Regions from separate parts of the Paraburkholderia sp. SIMBA_027 genome, predicted to be linked through region 2. Evidence: riboswitches for the same ligand, from Rfam matches in the RefSeq annotation. Region 2 holds a riboswitch; the other holds the start of a gene.
What was found. Region 2 has a riboswitch for FMN ahead of ribB (3,4-dihydroxy-2-butanone-4-phosphate synthase). Riboswitches for the same ligand answer to the same signal wherever they lie in the genome.
Positions count from the first base shown of each region.

Region 1: linked by a shared signal. The riboswitch ahead of SB764_RS26220 (6,7-dimethyl-8-ribityllumazine synthase) and the one ahead of ribB (3,4-dihydroxy-2-butanone-4-phosphate synthase) in region 2 are both predicted to bind FMN.

Region 1 is NZ_JAWRWY010000014.1:197,284-202,398, reverse strand. It holds gene SB764_RS26235 (ABC transporter permease) at 1-426, shown strand, start outside; gene SB764_RS26230 (FGGY family carbohydrate kinase) at 446-1,915, shown strand; gene SB764_RS26225 (glucose 1-dehydrogenase) at 1,941-2,735, shown strand; gene SB764_RS26220 (6,7-dimethyl-8-ribityllumazine synthase) at 2,797-3,294, opposite strand; FMN riboswitch at 3,370-3,518, opposite strand; gene SB764_RS26215 (hypothetical protein) at 3,788-4,273, shown strand; gene SB764_RS26210 (hypothetical protein) at 4,412-4,573, opposite strand; gene SB764_RS26205 (hypothetical protein) at 4,589-4,867, opposite strand; gene SB764_RS26200 (hypothetical protein) at 4,972-5,115, shown strand, end outside.
Region 2 is NZ_JAWRWY010000005.1:152,465-157,579, reverse strand. It holds gene SB764_RS11060 (hypothetical protein) at 313-690, opposite strand; gene SB764_RS11055 (HAD family hydrolase) at 994-1,680, shown strand; gene ribB (3,4-dihydroxy-2-butanone-4-phosphate synthase) at 1,813-2,529, opposite strand; FMN riboswitch at 2,704-2,889, opposite strand; gene SB764_RS11045 (helix-turn-helix domain-containing protein) at 2,994-3,818, opposite strand; gene SB764_RS11040 (MFS transporter) at 3,995-5,115, opposite strand, start outside.

The sequences.
Region 1 (5,115 bases), on a different contig from region 2:
AAAACGCCGCTGGGTCGGCGCATTTATGCCATCGGCGGCAATGAACAGGCCGCGCGTTTCTCGGGCATCCGCACCAATCGCGTGAAGCTGTTCGTCTACACATTCTCCGGTTTTTGCGCGGCAATCGTGGGGCTGGTGATTACGGCGCAGTTGCAGACCGCGCATCCGCTCACGGGCGAAACCTACGAACTGAACGCGATCGCTGCCGTGGTGCTGGGCGGCACGGCGTTGATGGGCGGACGCGGGACGGTGTTCGGCTCGGTGGTGGGCGCGTGCGTGATCAGCATTCTCGGCGACGGCATGGTGATGTGCGGCATCAGCGACTTCTGGCAGATGGTGATCAAGGGGCTCGTGATTATCTTCGCCGTCGTGGTGGACCAGTTGCAGCAGCGTCTCCAGTCGCGCATGGTTGCGATGACCGCCTGATCGATAGCGGGATAAAAACATGCAATACGTACTGGCCATCGATCAAGGCACCAGTGGCACGAAGGCGCTCGTTTTCGATGCCGAGGGGCAAGTTCATGCGCGCGGCTTCGTCGCGGTTTCGTGCATGCATCCGCAGGCGGGTTTCGTCGAGCAGGACGCCGACGCACTTTACGATTCCGTCCTGCAGGCGGTTGCGTCGTGTCTCGCCGCATTCAAGGGCGAGCAGCGCGATATCGTCGGCGTGGGGATTTCGAATCAGCGCGAAACAGTGGTGTTGTGGGACGAGCAGGGCAGACCGATCGTGCCTGCCGTGTCGTGGCAATGCCAGCGCTCGCTGCCAATCTGCGAGCGCCTCAAGCGCGACGGCCTCGCGCCACGCATCGCCGCGAAAACCGGTTTGCTGATCGACCCGTATTTTTCAGGCACCAAACTCATCTGGCTCAATGAAAACGATGCGCGTGTGCGAGAACATATTCAGCGCGGCAGCGCGTATTTCGGCACGGTGGATAGCTGGCTGCTGTATCGGTTGACGAAGGGCGCCGCGTATTGTGCCGACTATACGAATGCGTCGCGCACGATGTTGTTCAATCTCACGTCGCTCGAATGGGATCGGGAACTGGTCGAGGAATTCGGCTTGCGCGGGTTGCGTTTGCCGGAACTGAAACCGTCGGCCTCGCATTTTGGCGAAACGGATTTCAACGGCTTGCTGGCGCACGCGGTGCCGATCGTGTCGATGATCGGCGATTCGCACGCGGCGGCCGTGGGCGAGGGCTGTTTGATGCCGGGCGTCGCGAAGGCCACGATGGGCACGGGCTCGTCGATCATGATGAACGTGGGGCGCGAACCGCAAGCGCCCGCGCATGGCCTCGTCTCGACCTTGTGCTTCGCCACGGGTTCGCGCGTGGACTACGCGATGGAAGGCATCATCATCAGCGCGGGTTCGACGCCGGCTTTTCTCAAGGAGAAGCTCAATCTATTCGGCGATTTTGCCGAGGCCGAGCGCGCATTCACGGAATACGACAACGGCGGCGTGTTTCTGATTCCGGCGTTTTCCGGCATTGGCTGCCCGCACTGGAAATATCCGGGCGGCGCTCAGATCGTCGGGCTGCAATTTTCGACGGCCTGGCAGCACGTTGCGCGCGCGGCGTACGAATCGATCGTCTATCAGATCAAGGACGTCATTACGGTGATGGAGCAGTCGGCCAACGTGCGCCTGAGCGAACTGCATCTCGATGGCGGCCTCGTGCAGCGGCCTTTCCTGCTGCAATACCTGGCCGACACCTTGAACCGGCCGGTCAGCACGCTGGCGCTCAGCGAAATATCGGCGGCCGGCGCAGCCGCGTTGGCGCTGCTTGAAACAGGGCTGATTCCGTCGCTCGACGCGCATCGCGCGAACCGCGTGATCGCGCGCCGCGTGGAACCGGGCGCGGGCGTGGAGGCCGCCGCGCGCAATCACGAACAATGGCTGAAGTGGATCGGCCGTCTTTAAACGCAGGGTTTCCGGAGAATACACCGTGAGTAACGAAGCAAAGCGGTTCGCAGGCAAGGTGGTGGTCGTGACGGGCGGAAGCCGCGGTATTGGATTGGGCATCGCGGAACGCTTCGCGCAGGAAGGCGCGAAGGTGTGCGTGTCGGCGAACGAGAAGAGTGTGCATGATGCAGCGGCCGGTTTGCGCGACGCCGGTTACGAAGCGATAGCCGTCGAGGTCGACGTGACGAGCAAGGCGCAAGTCGTGGCGCTCTACGACGAAGTGGCCGCGAAACTCGGTGAAGTCGATATTTCGGTGCAGAACGCGGGCGTGATTACGATCGCGAAGCTACCCGATCTGAGCGAAGCCGAGTGGGACAAGGTGATGGCCGTGAACACCAAAGGCGTGTTTCTGTGCTGCCAGGAAGCGGCCACGCGCATGCTTCGTGCGGGCAAGGGCGGCCGACTGATCAATACGGCATCGGGCCAGGCGCGTCAGGGTTTCGTCTATACGCCGCATTACGCGGCGAGCAAATTCGGCGTGCTCGGCATTACGCAGAGTCTCGCGAAAGAACTCGCGCCCACGGGCATCACGGTCAACGCGTTTTGTCCGGGCATTATCACCACGGATATGTGGGCGTACAACGACGAGGCGTGGGGCAAACTGCTCGGCGATTACAAGCCGGGCGAGCTCATGAAGGAGTGGGTCGACAACATTCCGATGAAACGCGCGGGCAGCGGCAAGGACGTGGCCGGTCTCGTGGCGTTTCTCGCTTCGGACGACGCGTCCTATATCACCGGCCAGACGATCAACGTGGACGGCGGTATGTTCATGTCGTAAAGCACAGCGCGGGCGTGAACAGGCGACGCCGTGCGAGGCACGGGCGTCGCCACGGCGCGTGTTAGCGCACCGGCAGGGCGGCGAGCTTGCTGACCGTATCGGCGCAAGCGTGCGCGGCTTCCGCGCCCTTGACGACGAAATGCTCGCGGAAATACTTCACGTGTTCTTCGCCGTGGAAATGATGCGGCGTGAGCACGACCGAAAACACCGGCGTGCCGGTTTCCAACTGGACTTGCATCAGGCCGTCGATGACGGCCGTCGCGACGAAATCGTGGCGATAGATGCCGCCATCGACCACGAGGCCCGCCGCCACGATGCCGGCATAGCGGCCCGTTTGCGCGAGGCGTTTGGCGTGCAGCGGAATTTCGAAGGCGCCCGGCACTTCGTACAGATCGACGTCGTCGGCGCTGTAGCCGTACTTCTGGATCGATTGCACGAAGGAATGCTTGGCCTGATCGACGATGTCGCGATGCCAGCAAGCCTGAATGAAAGCGAGACGCGGACGTTGGTCGGCGGATGCAGCGACAGCCTGGGATTCGATGGTGCTAGTGGTGTTCATGGACTTCAGCCTGTTTTGTGTGAACAGGGCGTAGAACGGCTGCGCCTTTCACGAAACGCGAAAAGACGGAGGCCATTCTGTTCTCTTTCATCCGGACTATGACCGTCGGCCCCGGAATCCAACCGGGTCTGCTGACCTCTGCAATCGCAGAGCGCTCGCGGGCTACGTCGTGTTTAACGCCGATTACCGCCGGTGGGGAATTGCACCCCGCCCCGAGAACGTGTTCGTTAGCGTGTTGATTAACGAACGGGTTGTACGGTAGCACGAAACACGGTTTTGTGCACAGCCGCAATCAGCCTGAGTTTCCACTCTAAATCTGGCACTCAATTCGTTGCGTCGTCATGTTGGCGTTTGTGGCGCTCGAACGTATCGGAATCGAATAAGGAGCGCATGTCATGAAGCGCAAGCGGGTATCGGGCAACTGGAAAATGAAGGGGTTGGCGACGGCGAAGCGGACGATGGAAAGGACTCGCACGGCCGCCGAGGCGTCGTCATGACCGCCTTGAATCGCCGCCGTGTACCGCCGCGCGGGTCGAAGCAGTGGCTGCTGCCGATGCCGCACGAGTCGGTCCGCAGCCTGTCGTTGAATGCGCATCTCGCGCTGGAAGCGTGCCGCGAGGGACGCGACAATCAACGTGACAAGCAACGCGGCAATCAAGCGATGCTCAACGAACTCACGCGCCTCACGTATCTCTCGTATTTTCTGTGGCAGACCGGTCTGGGACACGCAAACGATGATACTTATGCCGGCGCGGAAGATGCATTGAATGCCGCCGTCGAGCGTGCGCAGCTCAGCGGAGAGTGGATGATCGGTTCTAGCGAGGTTGCTGCGATTGAGGCTTTGCTCAAGGTGTACGACGAACAATTGGCTTCAGTGACGGCGCGTGACTATTGCGGCGCCATTCAGCGTTTGAACAAACTGCTCGAAACGCCGCGAACGGTTTCTCCGGTGATCCGGCATGCTTCGCACGCGGTGTGACGCGTTTGATCTCAGCGTGAAGCGGCTGGGAAACGTTTGCGCGCGCAGCAATGCGGTCTCGTCAACGCGCTTGGAATAAGGGGCTACCTTGTCGCGAACACTCGATGCTCACCGCACTGCCTCTCAGCAACGAATCGGCTAGCAACCGCGATCTTCGGCAAGCCAGTGAGCAAAGAATTCGCCGATAAAGCGGTATTCGGTTTCTACGCCGGGCGAAACATGATTGGCTGCGCGGACGTCAGGTTTCGCTGAGATTCGGCGCGCGAGCAATGCGAAATTCACCGGCGAACTAATCGTCATGCAACGAGCGATTCCTTAATCACCTCGCGCAAAAACCGGGGAAATGACCGACACCCGTCGGCATCGCGATCTTAAAAGCAGGCTTAAATCCCCCTCGGCAAATCGAAACCGACAAAGACGATCGGCGTCGTAATAACCGATATACGGCCGGTCGATAACACGATTCGCTTGACGAGATTGCTGCGCTTGCTCACCATGCGTTTCCGTATCGACTTTCGCGTCGCCGTGCGGCGTGAGCGAACCGATGGGATGGAAACGTTTACGCGTGCGGAGGCATTGCACATCTTGCGCCATGGATGTGTGTCTTCCGGAAAGCGAGTTGCATCCCGGAGATCGCCACATATTCACTGGAACCGTTCAAGCCGCTTCCTGCGTTCTGCATACGGTCTCGATACGGTGTGGAAGTCAGATACATACGATCTCGCGATATCGAAGTAAAAAAACTTAGGAAAGCTTTGATGCGTTTTTTGAGGAAAGGCTTGGCAGTCGATGCCGAGCGCTGGTTCGGTCCAGGCGGGCATACGCGCGTCGAGGCGCGTGAG
Region 2 (5,115 bases):
CGCGCGCAACCACGCTCTCAGACACGCGCCACACGACCACGACCGACCTTTTCTCGACCTGCGCGGACGCCGGGATCGTCCGCCAGAACGTGGTGTCGAGCCCATCCCCGATGCAGGCGCACGGCTGTAGACGTTCGCGCCTGCAGTGCATGGTCACGCGGACCCGCGCGCTTCATGCCCGCGTGACCATTTTTTTCGCGCTTCGCCTGGGCGCTTCGCCTTGGCGCTTCGCCTCGTCATTAGGCCTCGTCCCTACGCCTGGCCACTACGCTGCACCAGGCCCCACCCCGCCTACGGACGAACCGCGCGCGCTCAACCGCCGCGCAAAGTCGGGTCGGCCGAGGCGCGCCAGTTCAGCGCCTGTGCGCGCTGGTCGTTGAGATACGCCACCCACTGATTGCGCGACTGCATGTCGCCGCTTGCGCCATGCGCCGTGTACTGCTGCGCGAGCCCCGCCTGGAAGCTGCAGAAGCGCTCCTGCGGCAGCTTGCCGTGACGGTTGGCGACATAGGCGTCGTAGACCGCCGAATAGACGGCCTGGGTGTCCGCGCCGTAGTCGGGCGCCTGGCCGCCGCACATCTGCTGAAGCGTGGCGAAGGGCGGCGGACTGCTCCACGCGCCGACGAGGCCCGACGAATTGGCACATCCCGCGACGAGCATCGCCGCACCGATCATCGCAAGTCCACGCATTGCGTTCTCCCCGTGTTCGACTGAGTGTTCCAGCGCGCATTGTCGCATCGCGCGGCGCGCCTCACACCCTGGCCGTACGGCCAACGTCGCATCGACGCGTGAAAGCCGGCGCAGTCGGGACGGCATCGCAGCGGCAAGCGGCACGCGAAACCCCGGCCGCGCACGCAAAAGCACGTATCATGAGGCTTTCAACGTCCTGCCTTGCCGGTTTGCGCGCGTGGCGTCCGTCTTCCGCGCGACCGTGCGCCGCCCTGTGTTTTCGTCCGCCCATACAGCCTTCATGGCTGCTTTTTCGTCTTACGCATGATCGACCATCTCATCTGCGACTGCGACGGCGTGCTCGTCGACAGCGAAGTCATCGCCGACCACGTGCTCTTCGATACGCTCAGCCGCACCTTCCCCGGCGTGGATTTCCGCGCCGCCGTGGCCTCCGCCTTCGGCCAGCAGACCTCGCGCTTTCTCGCCGACGTCGCCGAGCGCTTCAACCTCACGCTGCCCGAGCATTTTCTCGAGACGATCGACCACAACTGCGAAGTCGCGATCGCCGATTCGGTGAGCCCGATCAACGGCGTGCGCGACGCGCTGCGCCAGATCGCGCTGCCCGCCGCCGTGGTGTCGAACAGCCGCCTCACGCGCGTGCACGCCTCGGTGCGCCGCGCCGGGCTCGACACGATCTTCGGCGAGCGCATCTTCAGCGCCGAGATGGTCGCGCGGCCCAAGCCTTATCCGGATGTCTATCTGCATGCGGCCAAAACGCTCGGCGTGGAGCCGGCGCGCTGCCTCGTGGTCGAGGACAGCCTCTCGGGCCTGAACGCCGCGCGCGCGGCGGGCATGAAGACCATCGCGTTCGTGGGCGCGAGCCATATCCCGTCGGGCTATGCCGACGTGCTGCGCGAGTTGGGCATCACGCGCATCATGGAACACATGGACGAATTGCCCGCGCTCGTGGCAGCGGGCGTGCGCGGCGAGTTCGGCGACGTGCAGTCGTAAGCCAACCTGGCGCACTGCCGCTCGCTTCGTCGATAAAAAAACGGCGCGTGAACCACAAGGCTCACGCGCCGTTTTTCATTGCGGGCCGCGCGGGAAAGGCGGCCTGCGGCACCTTCACGTTTCGAACGCGCCTTACACCAGTTCGGCGCTGCGTTCGCGCACCTCGGCGAGCGAGGCGCGGAATGCCGCCAGCTCGGCGATCGTCAGCATCGGCAGATTGTGCAGCTTCGCGAAGTCGTCGACCTGCTGGCCGCGCGCCATCGTGCCGTCCGGATTCATCAGTTCGCACAGCACGCCCGCGGGCTCCAGGCCGGCGAGCGCCGCCAGGTCGACGGTGCCTTCGGTATGGCCGCGGCGCGCGAGCACGCCGCCCGGCTGCGCGCGCAGCGGGAACACGTGGCCGGGGCTCACGATGTCGGCGGGCTTCGCGCCGGCCGCGATGGCCGCGCGGATCGTCGTCACGCGGTCGGCGGCCGACACGCCCGTGCTCACGCCCTCGCGCGCCTCGATCGAGACGGTGAAGGCCGTGCGGTTGCGGCTCTCGTTGCGCGCGACCATCGGCGGCAGTTCGAGCGCGCGCACTTTCTCGTCGGAGAGGCACAGGCAGACGATGCCGCTGCATTCGCGGATGAACAGCGCCATCGTTTCGTTAGTCAGGTTCTCGGCGGCGCAGACGAGATCGGCTTCGTCCTCGCGGTCGTGATCGTCCTGAAGGACGACGGGACGGCCTTCGCGCATGGCCTGCAGCGCGGCGGCGATGCGCGGGGGCACCGGCTCGGTGTCGAGCAAGGGAAGATCGGCGATGGCGTCGAGCGGCTGCTCGACCGGGAGATTGCGGGTAAAGGACATGTGAAACGCTCCTCGCAAGAGTTGGGCGAAAAACGTTTCAGGGCATTGCAAACAGACAGGAATCCCCGGCACGCGGCCTCTCGCGAGCGCCGCGCGCGGCACCCGGCTCAAGGCCGGACGACGCCACGCGCACGCAGGCGCTACGCCGCGGCGGATGGGCAAACATGACCATCTGCACATCTTCTCTCATCCGGACTATGACCGTCGGCTCTGGCTTCGCACCAGATCTGCTGACCCTGCGCACGAGACGAAAACAGCTTGCAGCGACTCACGCACAGGCGCTCGCGGGCTCACCGGCTGGCCTTTCGGCCCGGCCGGCATACCGCCGGTGGGGAATTGCACCCCGCCCTGAAGACGCACTGATTACCGGTTGAACCGGCGGAAGAAGCATACCGCGTCGCGCCCGATCGTGCAGCGCGGCAAAGACCCACTGGACAAATGCGCGCACCGGGCGCGCACCGATCTCAGAGCGTCTGCGGCGCGGCTTGCGGCACGTCCCAGCGCGGCGGCGTCTCGGCGTTGCGCGTCACGCGGAACACGCGCGCCTCGGTGTCGCCCGGATTGCGCAGGCTGTGCGGCTGGTCGGCGTCGAACACGATGGCGTCGCCGGTCGCGAGCAACTGGCGGCGATCGTGCACGCTCACTTCGAGCGTGCCTTCGCTGACCACGAGGTTGACGGTCGTGCCCGGCGCGCGGCGCGTGCCCGGCTCGGTGTGCAGCGGCGCGATGCGCAGTTCGTGAAACTCGGCGGCGGCGGGCTCGTCCTCGGGATAGAGCGCGCGAGCCGAATAACGGCCGTCGGCGCTTACGCGGCGCGGCGCGCGTTCGGCGGGCAGATGCTCGAAGCCGTTCACCGCATGACGGCGCAGGAACGCCGACACCGATACCTTAAGCGCCGCCGCGACCTTGCAGAGCACCTTGATCGACGGCACGCTGCGCGCCGACTCCACCTGGGCGAGCATCGCGCGCGACACGCCCGAGGCACGCGCCAGCGCATCGAGCGAGAGTTGACGCTCGGCGCGCAGCCGCGCGAGGTTCACGCCGACGAGATGTTCGAGTGCATCGAACGCGTTGGCGGCGCTGTCGTGCGCCTCGGTTTGTGCTGTCGCTTGTGCAAGCGGCGCAACGGCGAATGCAGAGCGTTCGTCGACGCCGCGAACAATCGCTTCGTGATCCGAAACAGTGTCGATGTCGACGGCGAGATCGTCGTCGCGGCGATGCGTCGTACCGCGATGTGCGGCCGGACGATCGGCCTGCGCGTGGCTCACGAGCGCGAGCGGTGAATGCATGGCAGCCTCCCAGACGCGCCGCGAACCGGCGCAATTGCTTGAATGGAGGCAAGACTAGCATCGCGTCCCGCCGCGCCCAACGAAGTTATCTTCACACTGATATCAGCATTGCAGAGCGCGTTTTCGGGAATGCTTGTGCGCGTATGCGATATGCCCGGACTGTGCGCCACGCGGGTTCAGCAGGCGTCCTGACTCACCGCCACGCGCGCCGCCGCGCCGCCGGTTTCGCGCGCGTCGAGCCGCGCCGCCAGCCAGGTCAGCGCGAGCGCCGCGATCGAGACGGCGGCGGCCACCCACGGCAGCGCATCGAGCGCGAGGCCACGCGTGATGACGAGACCGCCGAGCCACGCGCCCATCGCGTTGCCCACGTTGAACGCGCCGATGTTCAGCGTCGAGGCCAGATTCGGCGCGGCGGCGGCCTTCGCCACCACGCGCATTTGCAGCGGCGGCACGGTCGCGAACGCCGCGATGCCCCAGACGAATACCGTGATCGCCGCCGGAATCGCCGCGTGGCTCGTCTTCGTGAAGATCGCCATGACCACTGCGAGGGCGATCAGGATGCCCATCAGCGACGGCATCAGCGCACGGTCCGCGAGCTTGCCGCCGAGCATGTTGCCGAGCGTGAGCCCCACGCCGAACAGCACGAGCATCAACGTCACGCCGCGCGGCGAGAAACCGCTCACCTGCTCCAGAATGGGCGCGATGTAGGTGAACACGACGAACACGCCGCCGAAGCCCAGCACCGTCATGCCGAGCGCGATCCACACCTGCGGATCGCGCAGCACGCGCACTTCGTGGCCGAGTCCGGCGGGCGCGTGATCGTGCAGATTCGGCACCAGCGCGGTCACGCCGAGCAGCGAAATCACGCCGAAGCCGCTGACGATCCAGAACGCCACGCGCCAGCCGAACTGCTGGCCGATCGCGGTGCCGAACGGCACGCCGAGCACGGTCGCGAGCGTGAGGCCCGTGAACATCATCGCGATGGCGCTGGCGCGCTTTTCCTGCGGCACGAGCGAGGCCGCGACCACGGCGCCGATGCCGAAGAACGAGCCGTGCGCGAACGAGGCCACGACGCGCGCGACCATCAGCAGCGAGTAGTTGCCGGCGACCGCGCACATCACGTTGCCGACGATGAACACGCCCATCAGCAATTGCAGCGCGAGCTTGCGCGGCATGCGGCTGGTGAGCACGGCGAGCAGCGGCGCGCCCACCGCGACGCCGAGCGCGTAGCCGGTGACGAGCAGGCCCGCGGCGGGAATCGTCACGCCGAGATCGCGCGCGACGTCGGGCAACAGGC